DNA from 3 places in the Paraburkholderia sp. BR10923 genome. Region 2 is predicted to be linked to each of the others. Evidence: predicted binding sites of a transcription regulator. Region 2 holds the regulator's gene; each other region holds the start of a gene.

Evidence for each region. The regulator HrcA, encoded in region 2, represses chaperone genes, less so after heat shock. The targets are predictions, from matches to a motif close to TTAGCACTCNNNNNNNNNGAGTGCTAA.
Region 1: the regulator HrcA is predicted to act here: its motif matches at 2,075-2,101, upstream of groES (co-chaperone GroES).
Region 3: the regulator HrcA is predicted to act here: its motif matches at 3,993-4,019, upstream of rpoH (RNA polymerase sigma factor RpoH).

The regions. Positions count from the first base shown of each region.
Region 1 is NZ_JBFPKO010000004.1:153,591-159,154, reverse strand. It holds gene AB3X94_RS09250 (hypothetical protein) at 1-83, shown strand, start outside; gene AB3X94_RS09245 (hypothetical protein) at 430-1,047, opposite strand; gene AB3X94_RS09240 (hypothetical protein) at 1,367-1,756, shown strand; gene groES (co-chaperone GroES) at 2,173-2,463, shown strand; gene groL (chaperonin GroEL) at 2,517-4,157, shown strand; gene cysC (adenylyl-sulfate kinase) at 4,360-4,998, opposite strand; gene AB3X94_RS09220 (hydroxymethylpyrimidine/phosphomethylpyrimidine kinase) at 5,113-5,564, opposite strand, start outside.
Region 2 is NZ_JBFPKO010000004.1:264,573-270,136, reverse strand. It holds gene recN (DNA repair protein RecN) at 1-888, opposite strand, end outside; gene AB3X94_RS09755 (NAD kinase) at 952-1,854, opposite strand; gene hrcA (heat-inducible transcriptional repressor HrcA) at 2,065-3,084, shown strand; gene hemH (ferrochelatase) at 3,263-4,333, shown strand; gene AB3X94_RS09740 (RNA-binding S4 domain-containing protein) at 4,342-4,749, shown strand; gene AB3X94_RS09735 (hypothetical protein) at 4,721-4,882, opposite strand; gene grpE (nucleotide exchange factor GrpE) at 5,246-5,564, shown strand, end outside.
Region 3 is NZ_JBFPKO010000004.1:441,462-447,025, forward strand. It holds gene ybiB (DNA-binding protein YbiB) at 214-1,185, shown strand; partial or broken gene AB3X94_RS10520 (2-isopropylmalate synthase) at 1,563-2,549, shown strand; gene AB3X94_RS10525 (nuclear transport factor 2 family protein) at 2,739-3,122, opposite strand; gene AB3X94_RS10530 (acyloxyacyl hydrolase) at 3,164-3,727, opposite strand; gene rpoH (RNA polymerase sigma factor RpoH) at 4,081-5,016, shown strand; gene cydP (cytochrome oxidase putative small subunit CydP) at 5,433-5,564, shown strand, end outside.

The DNA.
Region 1 (5,564 bases), 110 kb from region 2:
CGAGCGCGGCGGCGGTTAGCGCAAGCGGGTGCCGCCGTCGACGTCCGCCCGGCTCGAACGTGGCCTCGTCGAGCAATTCGTAGGGGCTCATCTTCGTTTGCGCGGAGCGCCGCGAGGCACGGTCCGCGGGCAAGCTCGCGGCCGCTGGCAGCGGGTCGAGTTGCGCGCGCGATGTACTCAGCGCCCGGGATCGCGCGGTGCGCTCGCCGGGCTTGTCGTCCGTATCGAACGAATCGATCGGCAGCGCATGGCATGCGGGACACGGCGAAAAGCGGCCCCGCAGCGGCACGCCGCAGTATGCGCAGTGATGGAAAAATGGCTGGTCGGAAGTCGAGTCGCGCGGCATGGCCGTGTCGCTCCACTGGCGCCGAAGGTCGGCGCCATTAAAAAGAATGAATGCGACGACGCTCGCAGGCGGCGTCGGCCGAACTACTGGACGACGTAACCGCGCGCCTGCATGCACGCGCCGTAGGCGGCCCAATAGCGGGTCATCGGAGGCTCGGGCGCGGGCAGCGGCGGCAGCTTCACGTTCGACGCCGCGTTGGCCTGCATCGAAGCGCCCGCTCCATCCGACGCGCCGGCTGCCGCGCTCGCGCCCAGTGTCGCCGCCGATGCGCTCGGCGGTGCGTTCGCCGCCGCGGTGGCCGGTGCCCCTGGCGCGCTGGCGCCGTTCGCGGCTTCGTTCACGGGCTTCGCCGACGCTGCGCCGCCAGGCGCTTGCGCGCCGGCGAGCGGCGCGCTCGCGGCTTCGGGCGCGCTCGCGTTCCACGGCAGCGGCGTGGCCGAGAAGGAACTGGGGGGAAGCGGGGGTTTCGACGGTACGCCGGTCGACGCACCTTTGGCCGCCGGCGGATGACGCGGCGGAATCTGCGACTCGTGGGCCATGTTGACCCCGGTCACGCGGTTCGCCTCGGCGTAGCACATCGCGTTATCGATGCTGCGCTCGTAAGGGCTCTGACTTCGGATCGGATAGGTGACTGGCCGCCACGCGAACGCGGCAGTGCTCGTCACCAATAGCGTCAGTACGGTATATGTTTTAAATGCCATCGCAGTCACTCCCGCAGCGATGTCTCGCCTTTTGTGTTTGATTTCGTGTCGTGTTCGAGCTTGTTGTCGATGCCTGGCGCTCGTGCTTCTGTCGCGGCCTGCCGATAGGCCGTGGCGTTGCGGTGCTCGTGCCACGGCTCCCCGGAAGGGCACGTCGCGAATGCCGCTTTAACGAGCGTAGCACCGCGGCTTGGCCACGCGATGCATCGAATAGCGCGCGAAAACGCCATCGTGCAGTGCAATCAGGACACAATCGGCGAGGCGGCGTTGAAGATCGGGACAATCCCTGGTCGCCACGAAGGATCGTCAGGAGTCGAAGATGAAGAATCCATCGTATCGCTATCGACCGCTTTGCGCTGCGCTTTGTTTGTCGATGCTGTCGCTCGCCGTGCCGCTCGCGAGCGACGCGAGCGACGCCAACATGAGCGCGGAGACGGCGGGCGAGCGGGCGAGTTTCGCGCAGGCGTTTTGCGACGTGTCGCCCGAGCGCATCGGCGCCTATAAGGAGCGGCTCCGAAAGGTGCTTACCGGAGCGACCGATTTCGATCAGCACTGGGACGCGGGCTGGCATCGCGCCGACGACACCAATAGCCAGATGAACGCACTACGCGAGCGAGACCCGAAGGAATTCGCGGCGCGTATCAAGGTCAATTGCGAACGGCTCAAGTGGATGGCAGGTAACGCGTTGCGCCCGCCTGCGCAGAAGTGAGTCGAACGGGACGAGCCGGTCGGTGTCGCGGGCCGTACGGGCGTTGCGACCTCATGCTCGATCGGACGGGGGTTTTCCCTGGAAATGGCAGATCCGACGGTATCGAGTACGGTGCGCGGCCGCTGTTTGTCTGCGATAGCGCCCTTTCGCCGTGCGGCGACAAGCCGCAAATCTCGCCGCAACTATTTGTTTTTGCTCGGGTTCGCAGCTCAGACGCATGATTGCGCCGGCGCGCCGGCACCGCGCCGGTCGTCCAAAACCTCGCCCGCAGCGCCGCTGCTCCCTACTTCTTGAATTTGTCACTACCCGTCCATATAATTAGCACTCGCTGCACGAGAGTGCTAACAACATCTCCGGTTGGCTCGTCCAGCCGGGTTTTCTCAGCGTTCTTCAGTCTCAATCAGAGAGGAGTATGTATGAACCTTCGTCCTTTGCATGATCGCGTGATCGTCAAGCGTCTGGATCAGGAAACTAAGACCGCGTCGGGCATCGTGATCCCCGAAGCCGCAGCGGAAAAGCCGGATCAAGGTGAAATCCTCGCAGTCGGCCCGGGCAAGCGCGACGACAAGGGCGCAGCGATCGCCCTCGACGTGAAGGTCGGCGACCGCGTCCTGTTCGGCAAGTACGCAGGCCAGACCGTCAAGGTCGACGGCAACGAACTCCTGGTGATGCGCGAAGAAGACATCATGGCCGTGGTGCAGAAGTAAGCGCAAAGTCGCTACTTCCCCGGTTATATCCAAAGTATTCAAGGAGTTAGAAGATGGCAGCTAAAGACGTCGTATTCGGTGATTCCGCCCGTGCCAAGATGGTCGAAGGCGTGAACATTCTCGCCAACGCCGTGAAGGTCACGCTGGGTCCGAAGGGCCGCAACGTGGTCCTCGAGCGCAGCTTCGGCGGCCCGACGGTCACCAAGGACGGTGTGTCGGTCGCAAAAGAGATCGAACTGAAAGACAAGCTCCAGAACATGGGCGCGCAAATGGTCAAGGAAGTCGCTTCCAAGACCAGCGACAACGCAGGCGACGGCACGACGACCGCTACGGTTCTCGCGCAATCGATCGTCCGCGAAGGCATGAAGTACGTCGCATCGGGCATGAACCCGATGGACCTGAAGCGCGGTATCGACAAGGCTGTTGCAGCCGCAATCGAAGAACTGCGCAAGATCAGCAAGCCGTGCACGACCAACAAGGAAATCGCCCAGGTCGGCGCGATCTCGGCGAACAGCGATTCGTCGATCGGCGAGCGCATCGCTGAAGCAATGGACAAGGTCGGCAAGGAAGGCGTCATCACCGTCGAAGACGGCAAGTCGCTGCAAGACGAGCTGGACGTCGTCGAAGGTATGCAATTCGACCGCGGCTACCTGTCGCCTTACTTCATCAACAACCCGGACAAGCAAGTTGCAGTGCTCGACAACCCGTTCGTGCTGCTGCACGACAAGAAGGTTTCGAACATCCGTGATCTGCTGCCGGTTCTGGAACAAGTCGCGAAGGCTGGCCGTCCGCTGCTGATCATCGCTGAAGACGTCGAAGGCGAAGCGCTCGCAACGCTGGTCGTCAACAACATCCGCGGCATCCTGAAGACCGTTGCTGTGAAGGCACCGGGCTTCGGCGATCGTCGTAAGGCAATGCTGGAAGACATCGCGATCCTGACCGGCGGCCAGGTCATCGCAGAAGAAACCGGCCTCACGCTCGAGAAGGCAACGCTGGCTGAACTGGGCCAGGCGAAGCGTATCGAAGTGGGCAAGGAAAACACCACGATCATCGACGGCGCTGGCGAAGCAGCGAACATCGAAGCTCGCGTCAAGCAAGTGCGCAAGCAGATCGAAGAAGCGACCTCGGACTATGACCGTGAAAAGCTGCAAGAACGCGTTGCCAAGCTGGCAGGCGGCGTTGCAGTGATCAAGGTCGGTGCTGCGACCGAAGTCGAAATGAAGGAAAAGAAGGCACGTGTCGAAGACGCACTGCACGCAACGCGCGCAGCTGTGGAAGAAGGCATCGTCGCTGGCGGCGGCGTCGCGCTGATCCGTGCGCGTACAGCGATCGCTGGCCTGAAGGGCGCAAACGCCGATCAGGACGCAGGTATCAAGATCGTTCTGCGTGCAATGGAAGAGCCGCTGCGCCAGATCGTCACCAACGGTGGCGAAGAAGCGAGCGTCGTCGTGGCAGCGGTTGCTGCTGGCAAGGGCAACTACGGCTACAACGCAGCGACCGGCGAGTACGTCGACCTGGTTGACGCAGGTGTCGTGGACCCGACGAAGGTGACGCGCACGGCGCTGCAAAACGCAGCTTCGGTTGCTGGCCTGCTGCTGACGACCGACGCAGCTGTCTGCGAACTGCCGAAGGAAGATGCTCCGATGCCTGGCGGCATGCCCGGCGGCATGGGCGGCATGGGCATGGACATGTAATTCCGCTCGGGCCTCGTGGTCCGGCCGCGTGGTTGAACTGCCGCGCGTCTGGATCACGGACGAGGCCCGCTTGGAAGATCATGTGGGGAGTGCGCCGCGAGGCGTTTCCTCAAACGAAAAAACCCGCTCAGGCGGGTTTTTTCGTTTGGAGCCGGCGTTGATGTGGCGGCCAGCAAGCGCTTCCGGACGCCCTTTGTCCGGATCAGGCGCCCGCGACGTGAGCCGTACGCTGAGCCGATCTTCCGAGACACTTTTCGCGCAGGTAGTGGAAAATCTGCGCGACGCTTTGCGCGGGGCTCAGCGTTCCGGTTTCGACGTGCAGGTCAGGATCGATCGGTGCTTCATAGGGCGCCGATACGCCGGTGAACGAGCTGATCTCGCCAGACCTCGCTTTCGCGTAAAGACCTTTGGGATCGCGGCTTGCGCAGGTGGCGAGCGAGGCGGACACGTAGGTTTCGACGAACTTGTCGGCTCCGATGATCTCGCGCGCCATTGCGCGGTCTTCGCGTAGCGGTGAAATCAGCGCGGTAATCACGATCAAACCCGCATCGTTCATCAACTGGGCGACGTGCGCGACGCGGCGGATGTTTTCGCGCCGGTCGTCGCGCTCGAAGCCCAGGTCGCTCGCCAGACCGTGGCGGATGTTATCGCCGTCGAGCACATAGCAGGCATGACCGAGCGCGATTAGCCGCTCTTCGAGCGCGAACGCCAGTGTGGATTTACCGGCGCCGGACAGGCCGGTCAGCCAGATCGTGGCGGGCGTCTGACCGAATATGCGCATGCGGTCCTGCGCCGCGATCTTGCCGGTGAAGCGTTGCACGAAGATGGGCGGCTCTTTCATGTATAAGTTCTCCTGACTCCTTTCGCTCACTCGCAGTGCCAGCCCTGTCGCCACGTGCCAGCGTTGTGCAGGCGTTCCGTGGAATCCGCGATCGATTACCGATGAATGACCAGGTCAGTGCCGCGCTTCCCCCGGCGCTGCGCCCTTGCCTTGGGCCGGCGGGGTTTCGTCGTCGTCGCTGCTGCGTGCCCAGAAGAAACGATCGGGCATGTACGCCCCCATGCCGGGCCGGAACGCATTGCGCACCGCCTGATACAGATACTCCTGGCTTTCGCGCACCGCTTCCGCGGGCTCCTGGCCGTTGGCGAGCAGCGCGGCGATCGCCGCGCCAAGCGTATCGGTCAGGCCCGTCAGCCGATGGGGCGCACGGTCCCACAAGTCCTGACGCAACTGGCCGTCCTCGCTGAAGAGCGTGTTGACGAGCCGGTGCGTGCCGGTTTCGGTCGACAGAATGTACTCGCAGCCCTGCGACAGCAGATGCGAGATCGCGGCGTCGAGGCTCGGCGCCTCCGCGTCGCCGTCGGGCTGCGCAAGCGCGAGCAGCGTCGACGAGTCGGCGACCAGCA
Region 2 (5,564 bases):
GAGCTCGAGCTTCTGCGCGTAGTGGCTCAGCGAATACGCGGCTTCCTGCAACTGGATCTCGGCGGGTTCGAGCGCGGCGAGCACGTCGTTCAGCGCCGGGTCGATCTCCGCGAGGTCGCGCACCTTCGACACGATCGAGCCGAGATGCGTGATCATCGCGTCGTCCGACTCGGACAGGGCGCCGAGCGCACCCTGCACGCCGTCGATCAGATTCGCGGAATGCGACAGCCGCCGGTGCTCGGTGTTGACCTCTTCCCATTCGCCCGGCTGCGGCGCGAGCTTATCGAGTTCGGTGAGTTGCCACGCGAGTCGCTCGCGTTCGAGTTGCAGCTCGCGATCGCGAGTTTGCGCGTGCTCGACCGCCTGCGCCTTGTCGCGCCACGTGCGCCACGCGCGTGTCACGGCGGCGGCCAGGTCGGACAGGCCCGCGTGCGTGTCGAACAGCTCGCGCTGCGCGTCCGGCCGCATCAGCAACTGGTGCGCATGCTGGCCGTGAATATCGACGAGCATTTCGCCGACCTCGCGCAGCTGCGCGAGCGTCGCGGCCGTGCCATTGATGAACGCGCGTGAGCGGCCGTTCGCGTCGACCACCCGCCGCAGCATCACGGTGCCGCCGTGCTGGCCGTCGTCGGCCGCGCCGAGCGCCTGGGCGTCGAGCCATTGATCGACCTGCGCGTGCGTTTCGAACTCCGCGGTGATATCGGCGCGGCTCTCGCCGGTGCGCACGACGCTCGCCTCGGCGCGCGCGCCTAGCGCGAGCGCGAGGGCGTCGATCAGGATCGATTTGCCGGCGCCGGTTTCGCCCGAGAAAACGGTAAAGCCGCTGTCGAATTCGAGGTCGAGCGCGGCGACGATGACGAAGTCGCGTATCGAGAGGTGGCGAAGCATGGAGGTCGTCGGGTAGCTTGGATTCGGGTGGCGGCCGCGGCGGCGCGGGCTTGAAAGCGCCGCTTACGGCCTCGGGTCTTCTTCGTGCGACGGGTACTCGTGCCAGTGCAGCTTCTTGCGCAGCGTCGCGTAATAGCTGTAGCCGACAGGATGCAGCATTGGCACCGTGTGACGCGAACGGCGCACCTCGATCGTGTCGCCGAGCTCCAGCGACGTGAACGACTGCATGTCGAAATTGACGTTCACTTCGCGCCCGGAAACGATCTGGATGCTGACCTTCGAGTCGTCCGGCAGCACGATCGGCCGGTTCGACAGCGCGTGCGGCGCGATCGGCACGAGCACGAAGCCCTGCAATTGGGGATGCAGGATCGGCCCCTGCGACGACAGCGCGTACGCGGTCGAGCCGGTCGGCGTCGCGACGATCAGGCCGTCCGAGCGCTGGTTGTACATGAAGCGGCCGTCGACCGACACGCGCAGCTCCGCCATGCCCGAAAAACCGCTACGGTTGACCACCACGTCGTTGAACGCGAGCGCGTGATAGATCGACGTGCCGTCGCGCACGATGCGCGCTTCCAGCAGCACCCGCTCCTCGCGCTCGAAATTGCCGGACAGCATTTGCGGCACGATCTCGCGCATGTCGGAGATCGGAATGTCGGTGATGAAGCCGAGCCGTCCGTGGTTGATGCCGATCAAGGGCGTGCGATATGGCGCGAGCTGGCGACCGATGCCGAGCATCGTGCCGTCGCCGCCGAGCACCACGGCGACGTCGGCGCGCGCGCCGATCTCGGCGGGACGCAGCGCCGGATAGTCGGTTACGCCGATCTCGGCGGCGGTGTCGGCTTCGAACACGACTTCGAGGCCGAGCTTCGCGATGCACGCGGCGAGCGCGGTCAGCGGCTCGCTGATGCCTGGCGTATTGCTGCGCCCGACGAGCGCGACGGTCTTGAACTGGCTGGTCACTTGCATGCCGGCATTACACCATAGGTAGGGCCTGAAAAGAACCGCAGGCCAACCCGGTAGCGGGCCGGTGCACGCGGGGCGTCTGCGCATGTCGCGATTATCGTTAGAATGGTGAAGACCCGATGACATGCGCGCCCGCTGACGGCGCCGCATTTGCCGGGAGCGGGTGCCGCGGGCGCTCGCGGCTGCGATGCCATTGAGCTAAAATTTTTCGTCATGCTAGATCCTCGCGCACAAACCCTCCTCAAAACGCTGATCGAGCGCTACATCGCTGAAGGTCAGCCGGTCGGCTCGCGCACGCTGTCACGTTACTCGGGCCTCGAGCTGAGCCCGGCCACGATCCGCAACGTGATGTCGGACCTCGAGGATCTGGGGCTCGTGATCAGTCCGCACACGTCGGCGGGGCGCATTCCGACGCCGCGCGGCTACCGTCTGTTCGTCGACACGATGTTGACGGTCGAGTCCGCCGCCGACGAAGAAGCGGTGATGCGCGCGGTCAAAACCACGCTGCAGGTGGGCGAGCCGCAGAAGATCGTCGCCGCGGCGGCGAGCGTGCTGTCCAACCTGTCGCAGTTCGCCGGCGTGGTGCTCACACCGCGCCGCAGCCACGTATTCAAGCAGATCGAATTCATGCGCCTGTCCGACAAGCGCATTCTGCTGATCATAGTGACGCCCGAAGGCGACGTGCAGAACCGCATCCTCGCCACCCAGCGCGACTTTTCGCCTTCGCAGCTGGTGGAAGCCTCCAATTACATCAACGCGCACTTCGCGGGCCTCTCGTTCGACGAAGTGCGCCGCCGCCTGCGCGAGGAAATCGACGAGCTGCGCGGCGACATGACCTCGTTGATGCACGCGGCCGTCACCGCGAGCACCGACGAATCCGATACCGGCGAGACTGTGCTTATCTCCGGCGAGCGCAATCTGCTCGAAGTCGCCGATCTTTCGTCGGACATGGCGCGCCTGCGCAAGCTGTTCGATGTGTTCGACCAGAAGACCAGCCTCCTTCAGTTGCTCGACGTGTCGAGTCACGCGGCGGGTGTGCAAATTTTCATTGGCGGCGAATCGACGCTGGTGCCGATCGAGGAAATGAGCGTCGTCACCGCGCCGTACGAGGTGAACGGCAAGATCGTCGGCACGCTCGGTGTGATCGGACCGACCCGCATGGCCTACAACCGCGTGATTCCGATCGTGGACATCACCGCGCGGCTGTTGTCCATGACGCTCAGCCAGCAGTAGTCCTCGCGCTCCGCGGCGCCGCCGTCATCGCAGAGCGTGCCGGCCATGATGCGCGAACGGGCGGCGTCTGCCAATCGTCCGAATGGCCAGGGTACGGCGACGCCCGGCCGAACCCGCGCCGCTATAATGAATCTCCATTGAATCGACTCGCCGCGTGAAGCGGTGACTTCTGCTGCCTATGCGCTTCGACCTCGAGCGGCCATCACAGAACGCCACATCGCATCGCGTCGCCGTGTTGCTGATCAACCTCGGCACGCCCGACGCGCCGACACCGCGCGCGGTACGCAGCTATCTCGCGCAGTTCCTGTCCGATCCCCGCGTGATCGAAATTCCCGCGTTGCTGTGGCAGCTGATTCTGCGTCTGCTGATCCTGCCGCTTCGCGGCCGCAGTTCCGCCAGGAAGTACGCGGCGGTATGGATGCCCGAGGGCTCGCCGCTGCGCGTGCACACCGAAAAGCAGGTCGAGGGTTTGCGCCATCTGCTGCAAGTCAACGACTACACGGTGCTGGTCGACTACGCGATGCGCTACGGCACGCCCGGCATTCCGGCAATGCTGAACCAGCTGAAGCTCGCCGGCGCCGAGCGCGTGCTGCTGATGCCGATGTATCCGCAGTATTCGGCGTCCACCACGGCGACCGCGTTCGATGAAGCCTTTTCCGCGCTCAAGCGCATGCGCAACCAGCCGGAAATCCGCACGGTTCGCCAGTACGCCGATCACCCGGCATATATCGCGGCGCTCGCCGCGCAGGTGCGTCACCACTGGCATCTGCACGGCCGCCCTGATTTCGCGGCGGGCGACAAGCTCGTGCTGAGTTTCCACGGCGTGCCCAAGCGCACGCTCGACCTCGGCGACCCGTATCACGAGCAATGCCAGCAGACCGGTGCACTGCTGATGCAGGCGCTCGAATTGACGCCTGTCGAATGCCGCATCACGTTCCAGTCGCGCTTTGGTAAGGCCGAATGGCTGCAGCCTTACACGGCGCCGACGTTGAAGGAACTGGGCGCGGCAGGCGTGCGGCGTGCTGACGTGTTTTGTCCGGGTTTCACCGCCGACTGCCTCGAAACGATCGAGGAAATCGGCATGGAAGTGCGCGACGAATTTCTGCAGGCGGGTGGCAAGGAGTTTCACCGGATCCCCTGTCTGAACGCGTCTCAGCCGTGGGTTGCCGCGCTCGGCGAAATCGTCGCGCAGCATCTGCAGGGCTGGCCGGTGCAGGCGGTGCCGGTGCCGCACACGACAGGAGCTTGAATACGCAGATGAACTACCGCATCTCAACCGAACCGGGCGCGAAACTGCGCATCGACAAATGGCTGTGGGCCGCGCGTTTCTTCAAGACGCGTTCGCTGGCCGCGGATGCGGTCGACAAGGGGCGGGTGCGCATCGGCGGCGCGGCCGTGAAGCCGGCCAAGGACGTGCGTGTCGGCGATCTGGTCGAAATCGAGATCGAGCGCTACGTGTGGCAGGTCGAGGTGCTGGGCGTGTGCGACGTGCGCGGCCCGGCGAGCGTGGCGCAGACGCTTTACGTTGAAACCGCGCAGAGCAAGGAGAAGCGGCAGGTCGAGCAGGAACGGCGCAAGGTGTATCACGAGCCGGCGGCCGCGCTGCACGGGCGACCGACGAAACGCGACCGGCGCACTATCGACAGATTTTCGGGTGGGAACTAAAAAACTGCTCGACCGTGGCGTGTGCGCCACCGTACTCGGTGGTGTGGTCGTTAACCGCGCCGGACATGCAGATGGTCGTGGTGCCCGCGATCAGTACCAGTGCGACCACCCCGATTGCAACGGTCAGTTTCACGGTACTCCTCTCGATGGGCTGAAACGGGCTATCGGAACGACTGTCAGGTGTCCGTAAGGCTTACGTCAAATTAGGGTTAACGTGCGTTGCCGCTCCATGACTGGAGAATAGGTCAGTTGCGGGCTGCACTCAATCCCTATCTGATTGCGCCACATGAATGCCTGTTACGGCGCATTTCGCCTGCACGACGGTGGTGCGAAAAAACCTCGGAGCCGCTTGAAACGGCTATTTCAGACCCCATCTGGGGTCCGGTCTGGCGGATCGGCGCGAAGACACCTGTCGCGATTTTGCAAAGCACGAATCGTACTGTGTCGGAACGGCTTTTTCCGTCTTTGCTTTTACTTTTTAACGACTTTCAGCGACATGGAAAACACGCAAGAGAACCCGACGAGCCAGAATCCCACGCCCGCCGACGAAGCCGCGCGCCAGGCCGCCGAGGCGGCTGAGGCCGCCACTCAACAGCAGGACACCGGCGCCACCACTGAGTCCGCCCAGGCTGCCGCCGAGCAGGCGCTGGCCGACGCTCAGGCGAAGATCGCCGAGTTGCAGGAAGACTTCCTGCGCGCGAAGGCCGAAACCGAAAACGTGCGCCGTCGCGCTCAGGAAGACGTCGCCAAGGCGCACAAGTTTGCGATCGAGAACTTCGCCGAGCATCTGCTGCCGGTGGTCGACAGCCTCGAGG
Region 3 (5,564 bases), 180 kb from region 2:
CGTTTTTCGATGGGCGCCGCCGAGGCGGCGAGAAACATCGAGTGTAACGCGCGGCACGGCGCGGGTGCATGTCAGGCGGGCCGTCGCGCGTCACCGCGCGCCCGCTTCGCCGCTGTTCGCCCGCTCGCCATAGATGCGATACTCACACCGAATAGCTTCCCGAATGCCGTAGCCGACGCCCAAGCGCGGCACGCCACCCGCCTCTTGCGTACGATGACCGACTCGACCAATACGACTTCTCCCTTCCCCTGCGCCCGCTTCATCAAGGAAATCGGCCGCGGTCCGAACGGCGCCCGCGCGCTGACCGCGGACGACACCCGCGCGCTCTACACCGCAATGCTCGACGGCCGCGTCGACGATCTCGAGCTCGGCGCGGTGCTGCTCGCGTATCGCGTGAAAGGCGAAACCGCTGACGAACTCGCCGCGATGCTGGCCGCCGCGCATACGTCGTTCGAGCCGGTGCGGCTGCCCCACGGCGCGTTTCGGCCCGTTTCGATTCCGTCGTACAACGGCGCGCGCAAGCAGCCGAACCTCGTGCCGCTGCTCGCGCTGCTGCTCGCGCGCGAAGGCGTGCCGGTGCTCGTGCACGGCGTCACCGAAGATCCGGGTCGCGTGACGAGCGCGGAAATTTTCACGCATCTGCGCATCGTCCCTGCGCAGTCGCACGCGCAGATCGAAGCGGGTCTCGCCGAGCGTCGCGTCGCGTTCGCGTCGATCGACGTACTCGCGCCCAAGCTCGCGCGCCTGCTCGCGCTGCGCCGGCGCATGGGCGTGCGCAACTCGACGCATACGCTCGTGAAGCTGCTGCAGCCATTCGCGCCCGCGGGGCTGCGGCTCGTGAATTACACGCATCCGCCGTATCGCGACAGTCTCACGCAGCTGTTCATCACGCATCCCGATGCGGCCGTCGGCGGTGCACTGCTCGCGCGCGGCACCGAAGGCGAGGCGGTCGCCGATACGCGCCGCCAGGTGCAAGTCGACTGGCTGCATGACGGCATCTGCGAGACGCGGCTGCCGCACGAGCGCTCTTCGCCCGATGCGCCCGAAGTCGAGCTGCCCGAAGCGCGCGACGCGGCGACCACGGCCGCCTGGATCGACGCCGTGCTGCGCGGCGAAGCACCGGTGCCGGGCGCGATCGAACGGCAGGTCGAGCTGATCGTCGATATCGCGAAGACGGCGGCCTGACGGTCGCGGCTTGACAGGCCAACGCCCGCCGTCATACATTTGGCCCCATGCGTTCCCTCCCGAACACCCTCCGAATTATCTCCGGCCGCCTAGCGCGGCCCCTATCGCTACGCCTGGCGTAAGTCACGCGTAGCGCCGCGCGCTGGCAGCTCCGGTTGCCGTCGGCGGTCCTCCCGGTAGTTCCCGCAGTCTCGCTTCACCCCCGTCGTAGTTCTCCACAACCTGTCGTCGTTTGCATTCGTCCGTTTACCGCGCGGGCGAAGCGAGAGGATCAAATGCACGTTGCCTCGGGCATCCGCATCGTGCATGCGTGACAGTCGGCCAACCGCTCGACGTCCCACCCTCCGCCGACGACACCACGAATGAGGCACCTCACCATGTTGCGCAATCCCGCTGAAAAGTACCGCCCCTTTCCCGCCGTGCGGCTGACCGGCCGCAAATGGCCGAGTCGCACGATCGACGCCGCGCCCGTCTGGATGAGCACCGACCTGCGCGACGGCAACCAGGCGCTGATCGAACCGATGAACGCCGCGCAAAAGCTCGAGTACTTCGAGATGCTGGTCGCGATCGGTTTCAAGGAAATCGAAGTGGGCTTTCCGTCGGCCTCGCAGACCGATTTCGACTTCGTGCGCAAGCTGATCGACGAGCGGCGCATTCCCGACGACGTCACGATCGAAGTCTTCGTACCCTCGCGCGCGGAGCTGATCGCACGCACGTTCGAAGCGCTCGAAGGCGCGCCGCGCGCGATCGTGCATCTGTATAACGCGATCTGCCCGTCGTTCCGGCGCATCGTGTTCCAGCAATCGAAGCACGAGATCAAGGCGCTCGCAGTCGAAGGCACGCGCGTCATCAAGGAACATGCGCAGGCGCGGCCGGGAACGCACTGGACCTTCCAGTACTCGCCCGAGACCTTCAACACGACCGAGCTGCCGTTCGCGCGCGAGGTATGCGACGCGGTCGCGCAAACGTGGCGGCCGACGCGCAATCACAAGATGATCGTCAACCTGCCGGCGAGCGTCGAAGCGGCCACGCCGAACGTATTCGCCGACCAGATCGAATGGATGCACCGCAACCTCGGCTACCGCGACAGCATCGTGCTGTCGGTGCATCCGCACAACGATCGCGGCACCGCCGTGGCCGCGGCGCAGCTCGCGCTGCTGGCGGGCGCCGATCGCATCGAAGGCTGTCTGTTCGGCAATGGCGAGCGCACCGGCAACGTCGACCTCGTCACGCTCGCGATGAACCTCGACGCGATGGCTATCGACAGCGGTCTGGATTTTTCGGATCTCGCGACGATCCGGCGCGTGGCGGAGCGCTGCACGCGGCTTCCAGTGGCCGCGCGGCATCCGTATGCGGGAGAAGTGGCGATGCGCGGCTCACGCGCGGCGCGCGACGCGGATGCCGAGCGCGATGAATACGGCGCAAACAGCCGCGATAAAGCTGAGGATTGCGCAACCGCGTAAATCCGACTTGAGCTTGCGGCGGCGGAGCGCGCACCCCGCATTCGGCTGCCGGGACGGGCGCGCTCACGAGGCGCGCCCGCGATGAAAATCTCACTCCAGCGCGCAACGTGTCGCCTGCCATGCGATCAGCCGCCACTGGCCGTCTTCGTGTGTGTGAATCGCGGTGTAGGCAATCGGGAACAACAGCGCGCCGTTGTTCGCTTCCATCTCGATCAGCGCGCGGCCCGTGACCACGTAGGTCTCGCGCCCGGCCGGCAGGACGTCTTGCGACTGCACCTCGATTTGCCGATAACGACGGCGCCCCGCGGTGATCCCGTCGATGAACTGTCGCTTCGTCTCGCGCTTGCCGTTCGTATGAACGTAGCTCACGTTGTCAGCGAGCAGCGTGTCGAGCGACTGCCCATCGCCGTCGACCATCGCGCGAAATCGCTCTCGCTCGAGCCCGCGAATCGCTTCGATCATCTTTGCCGCCATTGCAGAGCCCCTCGAACACCGCGAGCCGCAAGGGGCCACGGTCAGAAGTGATATTGCAAATATAGCTGGCTGAAATTTATACCAGGATTCGGCTCTTTGATACCGCCATTGGAAACATGCTGGAAGCGGTAGCCGGCGACATACTGCCGATGAGCGCCGAACTGCAGCCCGACGCCCGCCATCTCGGAGAATTGGAACGCGGTGCCCAACGTGAAGTCGGAAGAAATGCGCGGGCTGGTCAGCACCCCGACGCCGGCACCCACCTCGATGAATGGCCGCACCAAACCCGACGACTTGACGAAGCGGATCACCGGCGTCACACCGATCTCGCCGATGTCGTCGTGAACGTTTCCTTCATTGGTGTGCCACCACGCGACGTGCGCCTCGCCGATCAGCGCGAAATGCCAGTCGCCGATCTGCCACCAGGTGAGGTTCGGGTCCCAGACCACGCCGAGATCGAGCCTCTTGACGTGACGATCACCGACACCAGCGGCCACCAGCACGCCGAACTGGTCAGCCCGGGACGCGCCCGCCGCACCCAGCAGCAGAATGGCCAACGCACTTTTTAGAGTAAGTCCACGGACCACAAGATTCTTGTTGTTCATTCAGCCCCCATTCTGGTGACTATTAAGCGAGCGCCCCCTTTGTTCCACGCACGATTTAGGGGCAAGTATCTTCCAGGTTATGCGCCCAAACAGCAATTATTCACTTTAGAACAGAACGATGTCAGTCGATCATGAGGCGGCAGCCGCCTCGAACGGTAATTTGTACAGGCTCAACGCACAGTGCAAATAGAGCGTATGATGACTATCAGAAATCAAGACTCCATAGGATTTTCCGGAACTTGGATACCCCTGCGACATCTAAGTATTAGCACTCGGCAGATCTGAGTGCTAACATCCATCGCTGGAGTCGTTTACTGAGTACGCAATTGTCTGATTCCAAAGGAGCTTCACACGTGAGCCATGCAATGACCCTTCCGAGTACTTTGAGCCCGTCGTCGGCTAAGGCCGCTTCGGCAGGTGCACTGGCGCTCTCGCATTCCTCGCTGCTGTCCGGTCAACTGGGCAACATCGACGCCTACATCCAGGCGGTCAACCGGATCCCGATGCTGACGCCGGCGGAAGAACGCCGGTTCGCCACCGAATTGCGCGAACACGACAATCTGGAGGCCGCACGCCGCCTCGTGCTGTCGCACCTGCGACTCGTCGTGTCCATCGCGCGTAACTACCTCGGTTACGGGCTGCCGCACGCCGATCTGATCCAGGAAGGCAACATCGGCCTGATGAAAGCGGTCAAGCGCTTCGATCCCGAGCAGAACGTGCGCCTCGTGTCGTACGCAATGCACTGGATCAAGGCCGAGATCCACGAATACATCCTGCGCAACTGGCGCATGGTGAAGGTCGCCACCACGAAGGCGCAGCGCAAGCTGTTCTTCAACCTGCGCAGCCACAAGCAGGGCCTCGGCGCGTTCACGCCGGACGAGATCGAAGGTCTCGCCAAGGAACTGAACGTGAAGCGCGAAGAGGTCGCGGAGATGGAAACGCGTCTGTCGGGCGGCGATATCGCGCTCGAAGGTCAGGTCGAAGACGGTGAAGAGTCGTACGCGCCGATCGCGTATCTGGCCGACTCGCATAGCGAGCCGACCGCCGTGCTGGCTTCGCGTCAGCGCGACCGGCTACAAAGCGACGGCATCGCAAGCGCGCTCGACGCGCTCGATCCGCGCAGCCGCCGCATCATCGAAGCGCGCTGGCTGAAGGTGGCCGACGACGGCTCGGGCGGCTCCACGTTGCACGAGCTGGCCGACGAGTTCGGCGTGTCGGCCGAACGTATCCGCCAGATCGAAGCCAGCGCGATGAAGAAGATGCGCGGCGCACTGACCGAATACGCGTAAAAGCGTCGAAGCCATGCGCGCGTCAATTGTGTCCTGCCCACGACTTGGGTAAAAGCGACACACGGTAACCGGTCGCGTACTATTTAGCGACCATCGCGCTCAAGCCCCGCCCTCGCAAGACGGCGGGGCTTTTTCATTCCTTTCGTCCATTCGTGCGTCTCCCGGCCGCAGCGCATTCGCGTAGGCCTGTCCCCAAGCCGGCCTGTTGAGCCCGGTAAGCCTTTCTTGACGTATCGCGAGTCCGGTAGCAATACTGCACAGACGCGGCAAGTTTCACGACGTGATGCCGCATGGCTAACCTTGAGCGCGCGAGGTTCTCCCTCCTACAGTCGGCATGCATTCGCCAGACTGCCCGACGGCAAGGGCGGTCTGGATCCGGCCGGACTCTCCGGCGTGAAGTCGTCTTTCGACCGATCATGACCCTAGCCCTCAATCGCAGCAGCACTGTCCGGTCGCGCTTGCGCGGCGGGTTCACCAGGTGGGTGCGCGGTCCAACCCTGGCGCGCGATATCGCCATCATCCTCGTCATCAAGTTCGCCCTACTGATG